Regions from separate parts of the Pseudomonas sp. GW821-FHT11D10 genome, predicted to be linked through region 1. Evidence: predicted binding sites of a transcription regulator. Region 1 holds the regulator's gene; each other region holds the start of a gene.
What was found. The regulator FliA, encoded in region 1, starts transcription of late flagellar genes. The targets are predictions, from matches to a motif close to CTAAAGTTTNNNNNNNNNNNGCCGNTAA.

Region 1 (4,209 bases):
CCCGCAAAGCGGTCCACCTGGCTGGCCATGAGCACGAGCTTGAGCAGGTTGCTTTCGACTTCGGTGACCAATTGGGTCACGCGCTTGATCACCTGGCCTGTGAGGTCCTGGTAATCCTGGGCGAGCAGAATGTCGTTCAGATTGCTCGACACCGCGCGGTTGTCCGCGCTGCTGCGTGCCAGAAAACCGTCGACCCGGCGCGCCAGTTCACGGAACTCTTCAGCCCCGACCTCACGGCGCATGAAGCGGCTCCAATCGGCGCTCAAGGCCTGGGCTTCGTCAGCCAGGCCATTGACCACAGGGGTCGCGCTTTCCACCAGATCCATGGTGCGGTTGGCGGCAGCTTCGGTCAGTTTGACCACGTAGCCCAGGCGCTCGGTAGCGTCGGTGATTTGCGACACTTCCTCAGCCTGCGGCATGTGCGGATCGATCTGGAAATTGACGATCGCACTGTGCAGTTCACGCGTGAGCTTGCCCACTTCCTGGTACAGGCCACGGTCACGGGTCTGATTGAGCTCATGGATCAGTTGCACAGCGTCGCCGAACCTGCCCTTTTCAAGGCTTTCGACCAGTTCGACCGCGTGTTTTTTCAGGGTCGACTCGAAGTCGCCCTGTGAAGATTCTTTATGCTCCATAGCTCCCCCGCGCGTTCATCAGCCGATGCGTTCGAAAATCTTCTCGATTTTTTCTTTCAACGCCTGGGCCGTGAAAGGTTTGACCACGTAGCCGTTCACGCCGGCCTGGGCCGCTTCGATGATCTGCTCGCGCTTGGCTTCAGCGGTCACCATCAGTACTGGCAGGTGCTTGAGCTTTTCATCGGCGCGCACGTGGCGCAGCAGGTCGATACCGGTCATGCCGGGCATGTTCCAGTCCGTTACCAGAAAGTCGATGCTGCCGCTGTTGAGCACCGGAATGGCAGTGGTGCCATCGTCGGCCTCGACAGTGTTGGTGAACCCGAGATCACGCAACAGGTTCTTGATGATCCGCCGCATCGTTGAGAAGTCATCAACGATGAGGATTTTCATGTCTTTGTTCAATTCGACCTCCAAGCAGTCTTAAACGCGTCCAGCACCTGGACGCGCCATTTCAATCAATCCGGCAAAACACTCGATGACTGTCTGGAGCACAACAGAGCAAGACCGGTGCCGTTCACCACCGCACCAGCCTCGTTCGCAGTGTCCCCACACTGCCTTCAGCGCGCTCGCCACTCCCCCAAACGCCCCCGCAAGCGGGCCGCGCACTGGCTGTGTAACTGGCTGACCCGCGATTCACTGACGCCAAGGACTTCACCGATCTCCTTGAGGTTCAGCTCTTCGTCGTAGTACAGCGCCAACACCAGTCGCTCACGCTCCGGCAAATTGGCAATCGCGTCCGCCAGCGCGGCCTGGAAACGTTCGTCTTCCAGATCGCGCGACGGCTCCAGATGAGCACTGGCGCCATCCTCGTGCAGCCCTTCGTGTTCGCCGTCCTGCAACAGGTCGTCGAAACTGAACAGCCGGCTGCCCAGGGTGTCGTTCAAAATCCCGTAGTAATCGTCGAGACTCAATTGGAGTTCGGCCGCAACTTCGTGATCTTTAGCGTCACGGCCGGTTTTAGCTTCAATCGAGCGAATCGCGTCGCTGACCATACGGGTATTGCGGTGAACCGAGCGTGGCGCCCAGTCCCCCTTACGGACTTCATCGAGCATCGCACCGCGGATCCGGATGCCCGCGTACGTTTCAAAACTGGCGCCCTTGCTGGCGTCGTATTTGGTCGAGACTTCGAGCAGGCCGATCATGCCGGCCTGGATCAGATCTTCGACCTGCACACTGGCCGGCAATCGCGCCAGCAAGTGGTAGGCGATGCGTTTGACCAGTGGCGCGTAACGCTCGATCAGCTCGTACTGCGCGTCACGCGCCGACTTTTTGTAAAGGTTCATACCGCTGGCGGTCATAGCACAGGTCCTGCCGTTTGCTGCACGAGGCGCTCGACGAAAAATTCGAGGTGACCGCGCGGGTTGGCGGGCAGCGGCCAGGTGTCGACCTTCTGTGCGATCGCCTTGAACGCCAGTGCGCACTTGGAACGCGGGAAGGCTTCATAGACCGCACGCTGCTTCTGCACCGCCTTGCGCACGCTTTCGTCGTAGGGCACTGCGCCGACGTATTGTAGGGCGACGTCGAGGAAGCGATCCGTGACCTTGGTCAACTTGGCGAACAGATTGCGACCTTCCTGCGGGCTCTGGGCCATGTTGGCCAGGACGCGGAAGCGGTTCATGCCGTAATCGCGGTTCAGCAGTTTGATCAGCGCGTAAGCGTCGGTGATCGAGGTCGGCTCGTCGCAGACCACCAGCAACACTTCTTGCGCAGCGCGAACGAAACTGACTACCGAGTCACCAATACCCGCAGCGGTGTCGATCACCAGCACGTCGAGATTGTCGCCGATGTCGCTGAACGCCTGAATCAGGCCAGCATGCTGGGCCGGGCTCAGGTGAACCATGCTCTGGGTGCCGGAAGCGGCCGGCACGATGCGGATCCCGCCGGGGCCTTGCAACAGCACGTCGCGCAGCTCGCAGCGGCCTTCGATCACGTCGGCCAGGGTGCGTTTAGGTGTGAGGCCCAGCAGAACGTCGACGTTCGCCAGCCCCAGGTCGGCGTCCAGCAGCATGACCCGACGGCCAAGCTCTGCCAGCGCCAGGGACAAGTTCACTGACACATTAGTCTTGCCGACGCCACCTTTGCCGCCGGTCACCGCGATCACCTGTACGGGATGCATGCTGCCCATGTTATTTCTTTACCTTGTCTTGCATAGACGGAGGCCACATTACTGGCTGCGCGTTCACAACCGGAACAATGCGTGGCAGGCCATCGATGTAGGTACGAAAACTGTTCATTACCTCAGCCAACCTGCTTGGTCGGACTGTGGTAGATATCAGCGAACATGTCAGCCATGGCTTCTTCGCTGGGTTCTTCCTGCATTTGCACGCTGACGGCGCGGCTGACCAGTTGATGACGGCGCGGCAGATGCAGATCATCCGGAATACGCGGCCCATCGGTCAGGTAGGCGACCGGCAGTTCGTGACTGATCGCCAAGCTCAGCACTTCGCCAAGGCTTGCCGTCTCATCCAGTTTAGTCAGGATGCACCCGGCGAGCCCGCAACGCTTGTAACTGTGATAAGCGGCGGTTAGAACCTGTTTCTGGCTGGTGGTTGCCAGCACCAGATAATTTTTCGACCGAATGCCACGACCGGCCAGACTTTCCAGCTGCATGCGCAGGGCTGGATCGCTGGCCTGCAGGCCGGCGGTATCGATCAGCACCACGCGTTTGCGCAGCAGTGGATCCAGCGCCTGCACCAGGGACTGGCCCGGATCGACGTGGGTCACCGACACATTGAGGATGCGACCCAGCGTCTTGAGCTGCTCCTGCGCGCCGATGCGGAAACTGTCCATGCTCACCAGCGCGATGTTCTGCGCGCCGTACTTGAGCACATAGCGGGCGGCCAGCTTGGCGAGGGTGGTGGTCTTGCCCATGCCGGCAGGACCGACCATGGCAATCACACCGCCCTCTTCCAGCGGCTCGACTTCCGGTACGGCAATCATCCGCGCCAGGTGCGCCAGCAGCATGCGCCAGGCCTGACGAGGTTCATCGATCTCGGTGATCATCGACAGCAGGTCACGGGACAACGGGCCGGACAAACCGATGCGTTGCAGACGACGGTACAGATTGGCCTGGGCCGGACGGCTGCCTTGCAGCTGGTTCCAGGCCAGGGTGCCGAGTTGCACTTCCATCAGTTCGCGCAGGCTGTTGAGTTCGAAACGCATCGAGTCCAGTGCACGCGGGTCAACACCCGCAGCAGCCGGTGCAGGCGCTGGCACCGGACGGGCCGGCGCTTCGTAGGTCGGTTCGGTCAGCGGCTCGGCAGCGGTCAGCGGCAGGCCGGCCGTCAACGGCAGCCCGGCGAACAACTGGCGATTGGTGTTGCCGTCGGCTTCGCCACGCAGGCTCAGCTCGGCCTGGGCGGTAACGATGCGCGACTGGGTCTTGCGCAGCTCATCCTCGAGTTCCATGTTCGGAACACGCGGGGCCAGCGCCGACAGTTTGTAATCGAGCGCCGCCGTCAGCTCGACGCCGCCGGCGATGCGGCGGTTGCCAATGATGGCGGCATCAGCGCCCAGCTCATCACGAACCAGCTTCATGGCCTGACGCATATCGGCGGCGAAAAAACGCTTAACT
Region 2 (4,209 bases), on a different contig from region 1:
TTGGCCCAGGCGCACGCTGGCCACGCTCGACTGTTCGGCCGCCAGCGCGGTGCTGTGGGACAGGCCCGCCGCCTGGGTGACGTTCTGATTGATGTCCTCGACCACATGCGCCTGCTGCAGCGTTGCGCTGGCGATCGAGGCGTTCAGGCCATTGAGGTTGCGCAGGGCCTGGCCGATCGCGTTCAGGCTGGCGCTGGCCAGACCCGCTTGCTCGATGGTCAGTTGCGAGGCCTTGCTGCTGTCGCCGATCACCTTCACCGCGGCTTCGGAATGGTTTTGCAGACGTTCGATCATGGTCTGGATTTCCGCCGTGGACTTCTGCGTGCGCTGAGCCAGCAAACGCACTTCGTCAGCCACCACCGCAAACCCGCGCCCCTGTTCGCCAGCGCGAGCCGCTTCAATCGCGGCGTTCAGAGCCAGCAGGTTGGTCTGCTCGGCAATCGAGCGGATCACTTCCAGCACGCTGCCGATCTGCGTGCTTTCGGTCGCCAGCGTGCGGATGACTTCCACGGCCTGATCGATGGTGCCGGAGAGCTTGTCGATCTGTTGCAGGCTGCCGTCGATGTTGATCTGACCTTGCTGGGCCTGAGCCTCCGCGTCACGCATTTCGCTGGCCGCGTGTTCGGCGTTCTTCGCTACGTCCTGCACGCCGTAGGTCACTTCGTTGACGGCGGTGGCCACCAGTTCCATCTGCTGCGACTGCTGCTGGCTGCGTTGCTGGGCTTGGGTCGCGTCGTTGCCCAGTTCGCTGGACGATTGGCCCAATGCGCTGGCGGACACCTGCAAGTCACCGATCACCCGGCGCAGCTTGGCGGTGAAGGCATTGAAGTGATGGGCCAGTTGAGTGACTTCGTCCTGGCCGTGGGTGTCGAGGCTGCGGGTCAGATCGCTTTCGCCGCTGGCGATGTTGGCCATGGCGTTCACGGTTTCCTGCAACGGACGAACGATGCTGCGGGCAATCAGGATCACCAGCAGCGCCATGATCACCGCGATGACCAGCCCGACCACGGACGCCTTGATCACCTGGCCCTGAAACTCCACCTGCACGTCATCGACGTACACGCCCGAGCCGATGACCCAGCCCCAAGGCTCGAACAGTTTCACGTAGGAAGTCTTGGCCACCGGCTCACTGGCGCCGGGTTTGGGCCAACGATAGTCGACCATCCCGGCGCCCTTGGCCTTGGCGATGGCGACCATTTCGTTGAACACCGCAAAGCCGTCCGGGTCGCGGATCGCCGAGAGGTTCTGGCCTTCAAGCTTGGGATTGGTCGGGTGCATGACCATCACGGGGGTGAGGTCGTTGATCCAGAAGTAATCGTTCTGGTCATAGCGCAGGCCACGGATCGCAGTCAGCGCCTGTTTCTGCGCCACGTCGCGGGTCAGGGTGCCTGCCGCTTCGAGGCCCTGGTAGTAAGTCAGCAAACCGCTGGCGGTCTGCACCACATGCTGGGTTTTCTGGGCCTTGGCGTGGTAAAGGTCATCGTGGATCTGCTTGAGCATCAACACGCCCAACGTCAGCAGCATGACCACTGCCACAATCAAGATGAGCCACAAGCGTCGGCTGATCGACACACTGCGCAAGCTGTTCATAACGCTGTCACTCCGGATTCTTTTTCTTGTAATAAACCACCGCCAGCATCCAACCACGTTTCGGTGACCGGGCATACGCGACCCAAGTCGTATAACGCGGCAGCGCTATTACGGCTTGTCTGTTAGGATTTCGGCGCCGCGCGTGAAAACCTGAATCCAAATTGATTTTTCACGGAATTTTGACTGTTTCGTGTGGATCCTGTGCGTGCGGAATCGGTACAGCTACGCTGATCGCAGTGAACGTAAAAAAATACTATCGGGGCATGCCGCCGGGCATCGCTCTTTGGGGGATTGATGGATCTTTGGACGGCCTTGCAGGCACTGATTCTTGGAGTTGTAGAGGGGCTGACGGAGTTTTTGCCCATTTCCAGTACCGGACACCAGATCATTGTTGCCGACTTGCTCGATTTCGGAGGCGAGCGGGCCATGGCGTTCAACATCATCATCCAGCTCGGCGCGATTCTCGCGGTGGTCTGGGAATTTCGCCGCAAGATCCTCGACGTGGTCATCGGTCTGCCGACCCAGCCGAGTGCGCGGCGTTTCACCGCCAACCTGCTGATCGCCTTCCTGCCCGCCGTGGTTTTGGGGGTAATCTTCGCCGACCTGATTCACCATTACCTGTTCAACCCGATCACCGTGGCCGCCGCGCTGGTGGTGGGCGGGATCGTAATGTTGTGGGCCGAGCAGCGTCAGCATGAAGTGCACGCCGAAACGGTCGACGAGATTCGCTGGACAGACGCACTGAAGATCGGCTTCGCCCAGTGCCTGGCGATGATCCCCGGCACTTCGCGTTCCGGCTCGACCATCATCGGCGGCCTGTTGTTCGGCCTGTCGCGCAAGACCGCCACCGAGTTCTCGTTCTTCCTGGCGATGCCGACCATGGTCGGTGCGGCGGTGTATTCGGGCTACAAGTATCGTGACCTGTTCGTTCCGGCCGACTTTCCGGTGTTCGCCATCGGTTTCGTCACGGCGTTCATATTCGCCATGATCGCGGTGCGCGGCCTTCTCAAATTCATCGGCAGCCACAGCTACGCGGCGTTCGCCTGGTACCGGATCGTCTTCGGTCTGGTGATTCTGGCGACCTGGCAGTTCGGCTGGGTTGACTGGACGGCGGCCAAGCCATGAGTGATTCCCGCGCACGCCGCCCGGATCGCGGGCCTTCCGGTGGCAATATTCAGCATCTGAAATTGAAGCTGGTGGTGCTGCTGATCGTCTGCGCGTTGCCGTTGTTCGGCTCGCTGTCGATGTGGCTGCGCGGGATTTCCCTGGTACCGCTGACGGCTTACGGGTTGGTCAGCGTGCTGACGTTTTTCCTGTACTGGGCGGACAAGCGCAAGGCCCGCGCCGACGCCTGGCGCACACCGGAGAACATCCTGCACGCGGTGGAACTGGCCGGCGGCTGGCCGGGCGCGTTGATCGCCCAACAGGTTTTCCGCCACAAGACGCGCAAGGTGTCGTTTCAGGTGTTGTTCTGGATGATCGTGGCGTTGCACCAGGTGTTCTGGATCGATCAACTGTTCCTCGGTTCGAACCTGCTGGCGCTGTTTTAGAGCAACAGCCCGACCTGCACGCGCTTGGGTAGCTTGCTCACCACCAGTTGATGGGAACGCTGCAGCAACCCTTGCAGTTCCTCGGCGCCCAGCGGGTAGGGCGGGTGCATGATGATCCATTGCGCCCGGGCCAGATACGGCGCCGGGTGAATGCCCGGCCGGTCGCAATGACCGAGAAACAGGTCCTTGTCGACCTTGAAAGCCAGCGAATCACCGCGCAATCCCTGCAAGGCAAACATCTTGTTGCCGGCAATCGAAAACACCCGCACGCCACCCCATTTGTAGTCCTCCCGGGCGCCGGGCAAGGCCAGACAGAAATCCGCGACATCCTGCTCGCTCATCTTTCCTTGTTTCATAACAGCCGCTCTCCACAGGCATTGAACGATTCGACCAGATGATCGATCCACGCGCGCACCGCCGGCATCACCCCGCGCCGATGCGGATACACCGCTTGCAGCCAGCCGCCGGGCAGTGACCAGTCCGGCAGCAATTGCACCAGCGTGCCGCTATTCAGTTCCGCTTCGCAATACATCATCGGCAACAGGGTAAAACCTTGACCGGCCAGTACACAGGCCTTGCGCACGATGAAATCGTCGATCCCCAGTCGTGCCTCCAGCGCGAGGTCGCAACTCTTGCCGTGCTGATCGAGCAGGCGCACATGCACCATGCGATCGGCTTCCAGCGCGCCCAGCACCGGCAGGTTCTTCAGGTCCTGCGGATGATTGATTTCCACGCCCTGTATAAAGGAAGGGCTTGCTACCACCACCATTTGCGCCTGCCGCAGGCGGCGGGTCACCAGCATCGGCTCTTCATTGCCGTGTTCGCGCACGCGCAGGGCCACGTCGATGCCTTCGGTAATCAGGTCGACCCGACGATTGATCAGGGTCACTTCCAGCTGCACCTGAGGGTATTTTCCCAGGAAATTGCTGATCACCACCGGCAGCATTTCATGAGCCAGCCCGGTAGGGCTCGAAACCCGCAGGCGTCCGCGAGGCTCGCTGGACATGCTGGCGACCGTCTCGTCGGCCATTTCCGCTTCCAGCAGCATTGCCTGACAGTGACGCAGATA
Region 3 (4,209 bases), on a different contig from region 1:
TTGTTCTTCAAGACTTCAAACGGATAGGTGTCGCGAAACCACAGGGTTTCGTTGGTCGTCATGGCATCGACCACCTGCTCGCGCAAACCGCTGCGCGGCTGGGTCTGGATGCGCTGAACCAGCTCACCCAAGGACTTGATGCCTTGCTGCTCCATCAGTTTGTTGAGACGGCTCGACACCAGGTACTGCTTGTTTTCACCGAGCAAAATGCCACAGGCTTTTTCCAGGAAGACCCGGAACTGTTCGAAATCCAAATTACCCGTAGACAAATGATGCCGCCTCTTAAATCGTGTTGAACGCCAGGGGCAGAAGGCCCTTAGCTGATATCTGCTGCTTTGATCCGGTCGACTACCCGGGATGCCAGGTCATCAGGACGGAACTTGGCCAGGAAGTCATCGGCACCGACTTTCTTGACCATCGCCTGATTGAACACACCCGACAACGAAGTATGCAGGATGATATGAAGCTTTTGCATGCGAGGGTCGCTGCGGATCTCGGCCGTCAGGGTGTACCCGTCCATCTCCGGCATTTCGATGTCGGAGATCATCATCAGGAACTCTTCTTCCGGCTTCTTGCCCTCGTCGACCAGCTTGCGCAGGTAATCCAGCGCCTGCTTGCCGTCGTTCAACGCCACCACTTCGACCCCGACCGTCTGCAGGCAACGCGTCACCTGCTTGCGCGCCACCGACGAGTCATCGACCGTCAGCACCCGCAGCGACAACGCCTTGCTCTGGGTCTCGACATCCACTACGCCGACCGAAATCGCTTCCGGGGTCGGCGCCACTTCCGCCAGCACCTTCTCGACGTCGATGATTTCGACTAACTGATTGTCGACCCGAGTCACAGCGGTCAGGTAATGATCGCGTCCGGTGCCCTTGGGCGGCGGATGAATCTCTTCCCAGTTCATGTTCACGATACGTTCCACCGAGCGCACCAGGAAACCCTGGGTCTTGGTGTTGTATTCCGTGATGATCACGAACGGACTGTTCTTGTCTTTCAAAGCACCGGAGCCGGTCGCCATCGCCAGATCAAGGATCGGAATGGTCGCCCCCCGGATATTCGCCACCCCGCACACGACAGGACTGGACTTGGGCATCAGCGTCAGTTGCGGGCATTGCAGCACTTCCCGAACCTTGAACACGTTGATCCCGTAGAGCTGCTGGCCGTCGAGACGGAACAACAACAGCTCCAGGCGATTCTGCCCCACCAGTTGCGTGCGCTGGTTCACCGAATCCATTACACCAGCCATGCCCAGACTCCTACACCAACGCCAAGTGTTGTTGCGACGCACATTCATTGCTAAACGGCACGGCGCTTGCTTTTTAACTCGTATGAACGCTCAAACGACATTTTTCCGACGCCTGACACCTCCCCTCCGCAGAGGGCTTTGTGCGATGTCCGCCGTTTGCCTTTTTTTCGCTGGCAGCCCTGCCGGTGCTGATGCGGTTACCTTGCCTGACATGCTTATCGGCGTCACTCAGGGCTTTCTTGAATTCACCGTAGAAGACTATCTGGCTACCAGTCAAACGGAAGGCCGTTATGAAATCGAGGTCAACCAGCTCGACCCACGCATGCGCATGCCTATGTGCGACAAGGAATTGACAGCGACACTGGAGAGTCCGGCACGTCCTCTGGGCCGTGTCACGGTCAAGGTCCGCTGCGAAGGTGCCTCCCCCTGGACGGTGTTCGTGCCCGCTCAAGTCCGCCTGTTTCGCGAGATTGTCACCACCACGCGGCCACTCAAACGCGCCGGCATCATCGAGCCTCAGGACGTGACCTTGCGCGAGCGCGACGTCAGCACGATCAATCAGGGTTTCCTGACGTCGGTGGATGAAGCCATCGGACAGAAATTGACCCGACCAACGGTCGCCGATCAGGTCATTACCCTGGTGCATCTGGAACAGGCGGAAGTGGTTCGCAAGGGCGATCAAGTGGTGATCACTGCCCGCAGCGGCACCCTCGCCGTGCGGATGCCGGGCGAAGCGCTGGCCAACGGCGGCCTGAAAGAACAGATTCGGGTGAAGAACCTCAACTCCCAACGGGTCATCAAGGCGCAGGTTGTGGCGCCCGGCCAGGTAGAAGTGGCCATGTAAGCGGCGATGTGAGCGGCGGCATGAACGGATATTTGAAAAGCCCCTGAGTACTCAAGCAGAAAACTGGCGCTGACCAGAGCTGTTCCCTAAACTGTGCCGCAGCAGGATCTGCTACGGCGCATGCAAGCTCATTGCTAAATGAGCCTAAAGTTTTCCAGGGGATGGCCGAGAACATGGCAAGCGTCCAAATTCCCAGAGGTTTTTAACATGGTCATCGATTTCAGCCGTTTGAACAGCTCCTCGTCACTTACGGGCAGTACGCGTACCAGCAACGCCAAGGAAACCGCCGAAACCGGCACCTCCGCGCCGCTGAATACCCCGGCCGAACAGGCCAGTACCGCAAAAAGCGGGGAATCGGTACACCTCAGCAATGAGGCTCAACAGTTGCAGAAGGTCACTGACAAGCTGCGCGATCAGCCTGCCGTCGACAAAGCCCGCGTGGCCGAGTTGAAAGCAGCGATTGCCGATGGCAGCTACAAGGTCGACAGCAACCGTGTAGCCAGCAAACTGCTCAATTTCGAAGCCCAGCGCTAGGCCTCGGTCAGCGCCAGGCTTTTGGACGCTTAAAACCCAAGGCCAGCCATGCACGACACTAATTTATTGCAACTGATCACCGACGACTTTGCTCCAGCTCAACAATTGCTGGAGTTACTGCAAACCGAGTCCCTCGCCTTGCACGGTCGCGACATGCCTCTGCTGGAAGAAATTCTGGCGAACAAGCAGGCATTGATCATTCTGCTCGAACAGCATGGCCGCAAACGCAGCGAAATCCTCGCCAGCCTCAATCTGTCGATCGACCGCGCCGGCCTGGAGCAACTGGCCAGCCAGTCGAGCATCGGCGACCAGTTGCTGAGCCAGAGTGATGTCCTGACCGACCTGATCGCCCAGTGCCAGGCAGCCAACGCCAGGAATGGCCAGTCGATCGTGATGCAACAGGCCGCCACGGCCAATCAGCTGAAAATCCTCACCGGCGGCGAACCTCCAGCGCTCTACGATGCCAGCGGCACCTTCTCCAAACTGCAGAAACCGCGCGCGCTCAGCCAGGCGTGATGCTTTCTTCTATGCTTGCGCCCTATCAACGTGCGAAACATGCTGGCAAAATACTGGCCAGCCGTAGTCAAATTTTGTCTGGAGATTGATTTAACGTGTCCAACGATGACGCTCCGCAGCCCCCAAAGGTGCTCACCACGCCCCTGGAGATCTCCAGCAATCTGCGCCAGCTGCAAGAGAGCCACGATCCGCTGATCATTACGTTCCACGAGCGCAGCCAGCGCTTCCAGAGCTACCTGATTGAAGTCGATCGCGAGAACGGTTCGATCAAGCTTGATGAAATGATCCCGCGCGACGGCGAACGTTTTCTGGAAGCAGGCGAACCGTTCAAGGTTGAGGGCTTTCATGATGGCGTGCGCATTGCCTGGGAATGCACAGGGACGCTGAGCATCAAGGATTCCGACGGCGACCGCTTCTACACCGGCGACCTGCCCACCGAAGTGGTTTATCACCAGCGCCGCAATGCCTTTCGCGCCGCACTGAAACTGACCGACCTGGTCAGCGTGGTGCTCAGCGGCGAAAAGCTCAAGGCACCGCTGGATGGCAAATTGCTGGACATCTCGGCCACGGGTTGCAAGCTGCGCTTTGAAGGCGATATCACCGACCGCCTGCAATTGGGCCAGGTCTATGATCGCCTGATCGCCGTACCGCTGTTCGGCAACCAACCGGTGTCGGTCGAGCTGCGTTACCTGCACTTCGAAGAAAAACTCAACATCACCTTCGCCGGCCTGCGCTTTCACAACATCAGCGGCCCGGCGGCCCGCAACGTCGAGCGCTTCGTTTATCAACTGCAGCGCGAAGCGCGTCGGTTCGATAAAGACGATCTCTGATCGGCAGGCATAAAAAACGGGCAGTCATTTTAGTGACTGCCCGTTTTTTTATGCCCGGATCAAGGCTTGGCGGGAGTGATGTCCGGCCCTTCGCCCTCGACTGTCGGCTCGGTTGGCACAACAGGTTCTGGTTCCGGCTCGGGTTCCGGAGCGACCGTATTCTGCATCTGCTCCTGCACCACCTGCTCGTCAACCCGCGGGTCAAGCGCTGCCACCAGCGGCGAACTGGACATGCT
Region 4 (4,209 bases), on a different contig from region 1:
AGCAGGTGATGAGGCAGCAGGTACTGGCTGATGATAAACAAACGCTCTTTCATGACTGTCCTTAAAAATCCTTAAAGCTCGACGGGGGTGTCGGGGTGGTTGCCCCATTCGCCCCAGGAACCGGCGTAGCCCTTGACCCGCGGATAACCGAGGGCCTTGGCCACCAGATAAGTGAAACCGGACCGGTGATGGGTCTGGCAGTGGGTAATGATTTCTTTGTCTTTGGTGATCCCGAGGTTTTCGAGAATCTGCGGCATGTCGGTACGGATGCGCAGCTGACGCGCCTGATCCATGCCCGCCGTCCATTCGAAATTGACCGCGCCGGGGATGTGCCCGCCCTTGGCCGCCAGGACTTTCTCGCCGGAATACTCCAGCGGCCCGCGAGCGTCCCAGATGGCCAGGTCAGCGGCGCCGAGACGGCTTTGCAGGTATTCGCGGGTGGCGGTCGGTTCCTCGTGCAGCGTCAGGGCAACCGGGCCGCCCGCCGCCGGAGGAATCTGGATCGACATCGGCGAACCTTCCGCCAGCCACGCCGGCAGACCGCCGTCGAGGTAGTGATACTTGTCGTGGCCGATCACGTCGAGCAGCCAGATGAAGCGCCCGGCCCAGCCGCCGCCTTCGTCGTCATAGACCACGTAGACCGCGTCCTTGCGATGGCCGAGCTCACCGAACAGTTCTTCGAGTTTTTCCTTGCTCGGCAACAGGCCCGGAGCCGGCGCCTGACCCAGCTGGGTGCGTTTCGGATCAACGAAGCGTGCGCCGGGAATGTGTCCCTCGGCGTAGCGGGCGGCACTGGTCAGATCCACCAGAATCAGATCGCGGGATTCGAGGCGCGGCAGCAGGTCGCTCGGCTCGATCACCAGGGCCAGGCCAGAGAAATCAGACATGTGAGGTCTCCAGAGCACAAAGGGGAAGGATTGTAGCTGTCATTGGCCGCGCTGGCTAAAACTGTGCAGGGCTTTCTCGATGCATTGCGCGGTTTTGCCGAAGGCTTGCACGGTGATGTCGGCGAACGGCCCGCCACCCTGGTCGGCGACCACGATCATGATCACCCGGCCATTGTTCACCAGCGAGCGCAGGAACAGGTGTTCGCCACGAAACAACGTGCGCAGCGAGGGCGGCAGCAGGGCGGAAAACTGGGCGTTGTTGTCCGGGGTGATCCGCACTTGCGCCTGCTGCGCGAGCAAGCGTTGCAGCACCGAACTCTGGCTGACGACGAAATTGAGCGCAGCGGCTTCCTTCGGCAACCCAGAGGTTTGATGGACGCGCAGATTGGCGTGGCTGCGGTCGGCCATCAGGATCATCACCCGGCGCATGCCGCTGGCGACCAGCGCATCGCGGGCGGCGACAGTCAGGCTCATGGCGTTGGTGAAGCGGCTTGGCACGGCCAACAGCTCGGCGCATTGGCGGCGCCACTGGGTCAGGTCTTCAGCGGACGGCGCCGCAGCCGGGAGCATTCCGGCAGGCAGGCGACGGGTGTCCCACGGCCACAGCAGCGAAACCGCCGGGTGCCACAGGTCCGGCATGGAATGATGGCGAGCGCTGACGGCAGCCTGTTGGTGCAACTGTTGTTGCACCTCGTCCATCGAGATTTGCAGATAAAGGCTGGTCAGGAATTGCCAGCGCTCACTGTGCGGGCTGTCCCAGGCCTGTTGCGCCGAGAGTGCCAGACCGTTGGCCAGCAACACGGTGTTGGCCGGCTGATTGAGCCAGCGGCGCAGGGTCGGATCGTCGTCGAGGCGGTTTTGCTGGCGCAGCGGATGATCGACGTCGCGGGCAATGCGCAGAACCTTGACCAGTTCGCGCTGCTCGGTCAGCAGCAGCCGATAACCTTGCTGGACCCAGATCGGCAGGCGCCAGGCTTCTACCAGCGCTTCGCCGATTTTCAGCAGGCGCACACCGAACAGCTGCTTTTCCACGACTCGCGCCGATTCGCCCTTGTGGATAACCCGCACTTCCCACTCTTCAAGCAATTGGGGAAAGGTCAGTGCCAACGGCCACAGCGGCGACAGAAACAGCAGGCTGCCCCAATGAATGTCCTGCCAAAGTCGCGCTAGGCGGCTGGCGAAAAAACCGTTGGCCTGTTGCGTGGCGTGCTGGCTGATCATCTGCAACTGGCGCAGGGCCTGCGGGATCTGTGCGGCAGGTTCGGCGGGCAGGCGGGCGAGCAGTTCTTCGGTACGGCCAAGGCCGAGGCGATTGATCGCCACTTCGAGGTTCTCCGCAGGCGTGGTCATGTTGCCGTGGGTGTGGCGATTGGCTTCGCGGATGATGCTCAGGGCCAGCGCCGGGCTGTCCTGCATCAGGTCGGCGATGTCGCGCAACGAGCTGCGGTCATCGCGAATCGCCCGGCAGACCCGGTCATGGGCGTCTTGCGGCACCGGCAGGCGAACGCTGTCGAGCAGCTTCACCCAGCCATCGAGCGTGGTCGGTTTTGCGTGTGGGACGTTCGTTTCATTAGCCATGTCTGGACGAGATCTTCACTGACTGTAGACGCGCCCGGCATGGGCTAAATTGGCTTTTCGCCTGAACTGGCTATAGTCTGGCGCAGTTTTGCCGATAAGTAGAAGAAGAGATTTTTTAACTTCCGAATATGACCTTGAACCCGACTTAAGTAAGTACTTTCTACCTATGGCTAAAATTATCGGCATCATCGTCGTATTCGCGAGCGTGCTCGGCGGATACGTGCTCTCCCACGGCAAGATTGCCGCCCTGATCCAGCCCTTCGAGGTGATGATCATCGGCGGTGCTGCACTCGGTGCATTCCTGCAGGCCAACCCCGGTTACATGACGATGCACGTGCTCAAGAAATCCCTGAGCATGTTCAGTTCGCGTTTCAGCCACACGTTCTATCTGGAAGTGCTGGGCCTGATCTACGAGATCCTCAACAAGAGCCGCCGCGAAGGCATGATGGCCATCGAAGGCGACATCGAAGACGCCGCCGCGAGCCCGATCTTCGCCAAGTACCCGGCGGTACTGAAAGACGAACGCATGACCGCGTTCATCTGCGATTACCTGCGCATCATGTCCTCCGGCAACATGGCTCCCCACGAGCTGGAAGGCCTGTTCGACATGGAACTGTACAGCCTGAAGGAAGACCTCGAGCATCCGTCCCACGCGGTGAATGGCATTGCCGACGCCATGCCGGGTTTCGGTATCGTCGCGGCGGTACTGGGTATCGTGGTGACCATGGCCTCCCTGGGTGAAGGCGATCAGAAGTCCATCGGTCTGCACGTAGGTGCGGCACTGGTAGGTACCTTCTTCGGTATTCTCGCGGCGTACGGTTTCTTCGGCCCGCTGGCGCACTCCCTGGCCCACGATGCCAAGGAAGAGCTGAACGTCTACGAAGCCATCAAGGCCTCGCTGGTGGCTTCGGCTTCCGGCATGCCGCCGTCGCTGGCTGTCGAGTTCGGTCGCAAGGTTCTGTACCCGGCTCACCGTCCAAGCTTTGCCGAGCTGGAACAAGCCGTTCGCGGTCGCTAAGTCATGGAAAATAACCAGCCGATAATCATCAAGCGCGTCAAGCGCATCGCCGGCGGGCATCACGGCGGGGCGTGGAAGATCGCCTTCGCCGACTTCGCGACGGCGATGATGGCGTTCTTCCTGGTGTTGTGGCTGCTGTCCACGGCGACCCCGGAACAGAAGATCGCCATCGCCGGTTACTTCAAGGACCCGGTCGGTTTCTCCGAGAGCGGCACGCCGTACATCATCGATCTGGGCGGCACGCCGACCCTCGCGCCGGAAAATACCCTCAACCCTGAAGTGAAGTCGCAGCCGCAGCCGGACAAGGTCACGGTTGACACCGAACAGGTTGAAGGCATGGCCGAGCAGGTCGAGAAGGAACGCCTGGAATTGCTGCTGCAAGAGCTGCAGAACAAGGTCGACGAGAACCCGCAACTGCAGAAGTTCAAGGACCAGATCCTGTTCGAGATCACGCCGAACGGCTTGCGCATCCAGATCATGGACGCCGAGAACCGGCCGATGTTCGACTCCGGTTCTGCACGCCTGAAGCCGTACTTCGAAGACATCCTGCTGGCCATGGCCGACACCATCAAAGCGGTGCCGAACAAGATCAGCATCAGCGGTCACACCGATGCCAAGCCTTACGTGGGCAATGGCGACTTCGGCAACTGGGAGCTTTCGGCCAACCGTGCCAACGCCGCCCGGCGTGCGCTGGTGGCGGGCAGTTATCCGGACGCTCAAGTGGCG

Region 2: the regulator FliA is predicted to act here: its motif matches at 1,718-1,745, upstream of AC1RT4_RS05765 (methyl-accepting chemotaxis protein).
Region 3: the regulator FliA is predicted to act here: its motif matches at 2,238-2,265, upstream of flgM (flagellar biosynthesis anti-sigma factor FlgM).
Region 4: the regulator FliA is predicted to act here: its motif matches at 2,536-2,563, upstream of motA (flagellar motor stator protein MotA).

Annotation. Positions count from the first base shown of each region.
Region 1 covers NZ_JBXARR010000003.1:111,517-115,725, forward strand. The annotation lists gene AC1RT4_RS10675 (protein phosphatase CheZ) at 1-635, opposite strand, end outside; gene AC1RT4_RS10680 (chemotaxis response regulator CheY) at 654-1,025, opposite strand; gene fliA (RNA polymerase sigma factor FliA) at 1,193-1,933, opposite strand; gene fleN (flagellar synthesis regulator FleN) at 1,930-2,760, opposite strand; gene flhF (flagellar biosynthesis GTPase FlhF) at 2,874-4,209, opposite strand, start outside.
Region 2 covers NZ_JBXARR010000001.1:1,257,068-1,261,276, reverse strand. The annotation lists gene AC1RT4_RS05765 (methyl-accepting chemotaxis protein) at 1-1,590, opposite strand, end outside; gene AC1RT4_RS05760 (undecaprenyl-diphosphate phosphatase) at 1,885-2,715, shown strand; gene AC1RT4_RS05755 (DUF1294 domain-containing protein) at 2,712-3,140, shown strand; gene AC1RT4_RS05750 (MmcQ/YjbR family DNA-binding protein) at 3,137-3,496, opposite strand; gene AC1RT4_RS05745 (LysR substrate-binding domain-containing protein) at 3,493-4,209, opposite strand, start outside.
Region 3 covers NZ_JBXARR010000004.1:65,681-69,889, forward strand. The annotation lists gene cheR (protein-glutamate O-methyltransferase CheR) at 1-269, opposite strand, end outside; gene AC1RT4_RS13980 (chemotaxis protein CheV) at 317-1,249, opposite strand; gene flgA (flagellar basal body P-ring formation chaperone FlgA) at 1,332-2,093, shown strand; gene flgM (flagellar biosynthesis anti-sigma factor FlgM) at 2,301-2,627, shown strand; gene AC1RT4_RS13995 (flagella synthesis protein FlgN) at 2,676-3,143, shown strand; gene AC1RT4_RS14000 (flagellar brake protein) at 3,239-3,973, shown strand; gene AC1RT4_RS14005 (MFS transporter) at 4,033-4,209, opposite strand, start outside.
Region 4 covers NZ_JBXARR010000005.1:248,613-252,821, forward strand. The annotation lists gene asd (archaetidylserine decarboxylase) at 1-53, opposite strand, end outside; gene AC1RT4_RS17575 (rhodanese-like domain-containing protein) at 72-887, opposite strand; gene AC1RT4_RS17580 (HDOD domain-containing protein) at 927-2,465, opposite strand; gene motA (flagellar motor stator protein MotA) at 2,632-3,483, shown strand; gene motB (flagellar motor protein MotB) at 3,487-4,209, shown strand, end outside.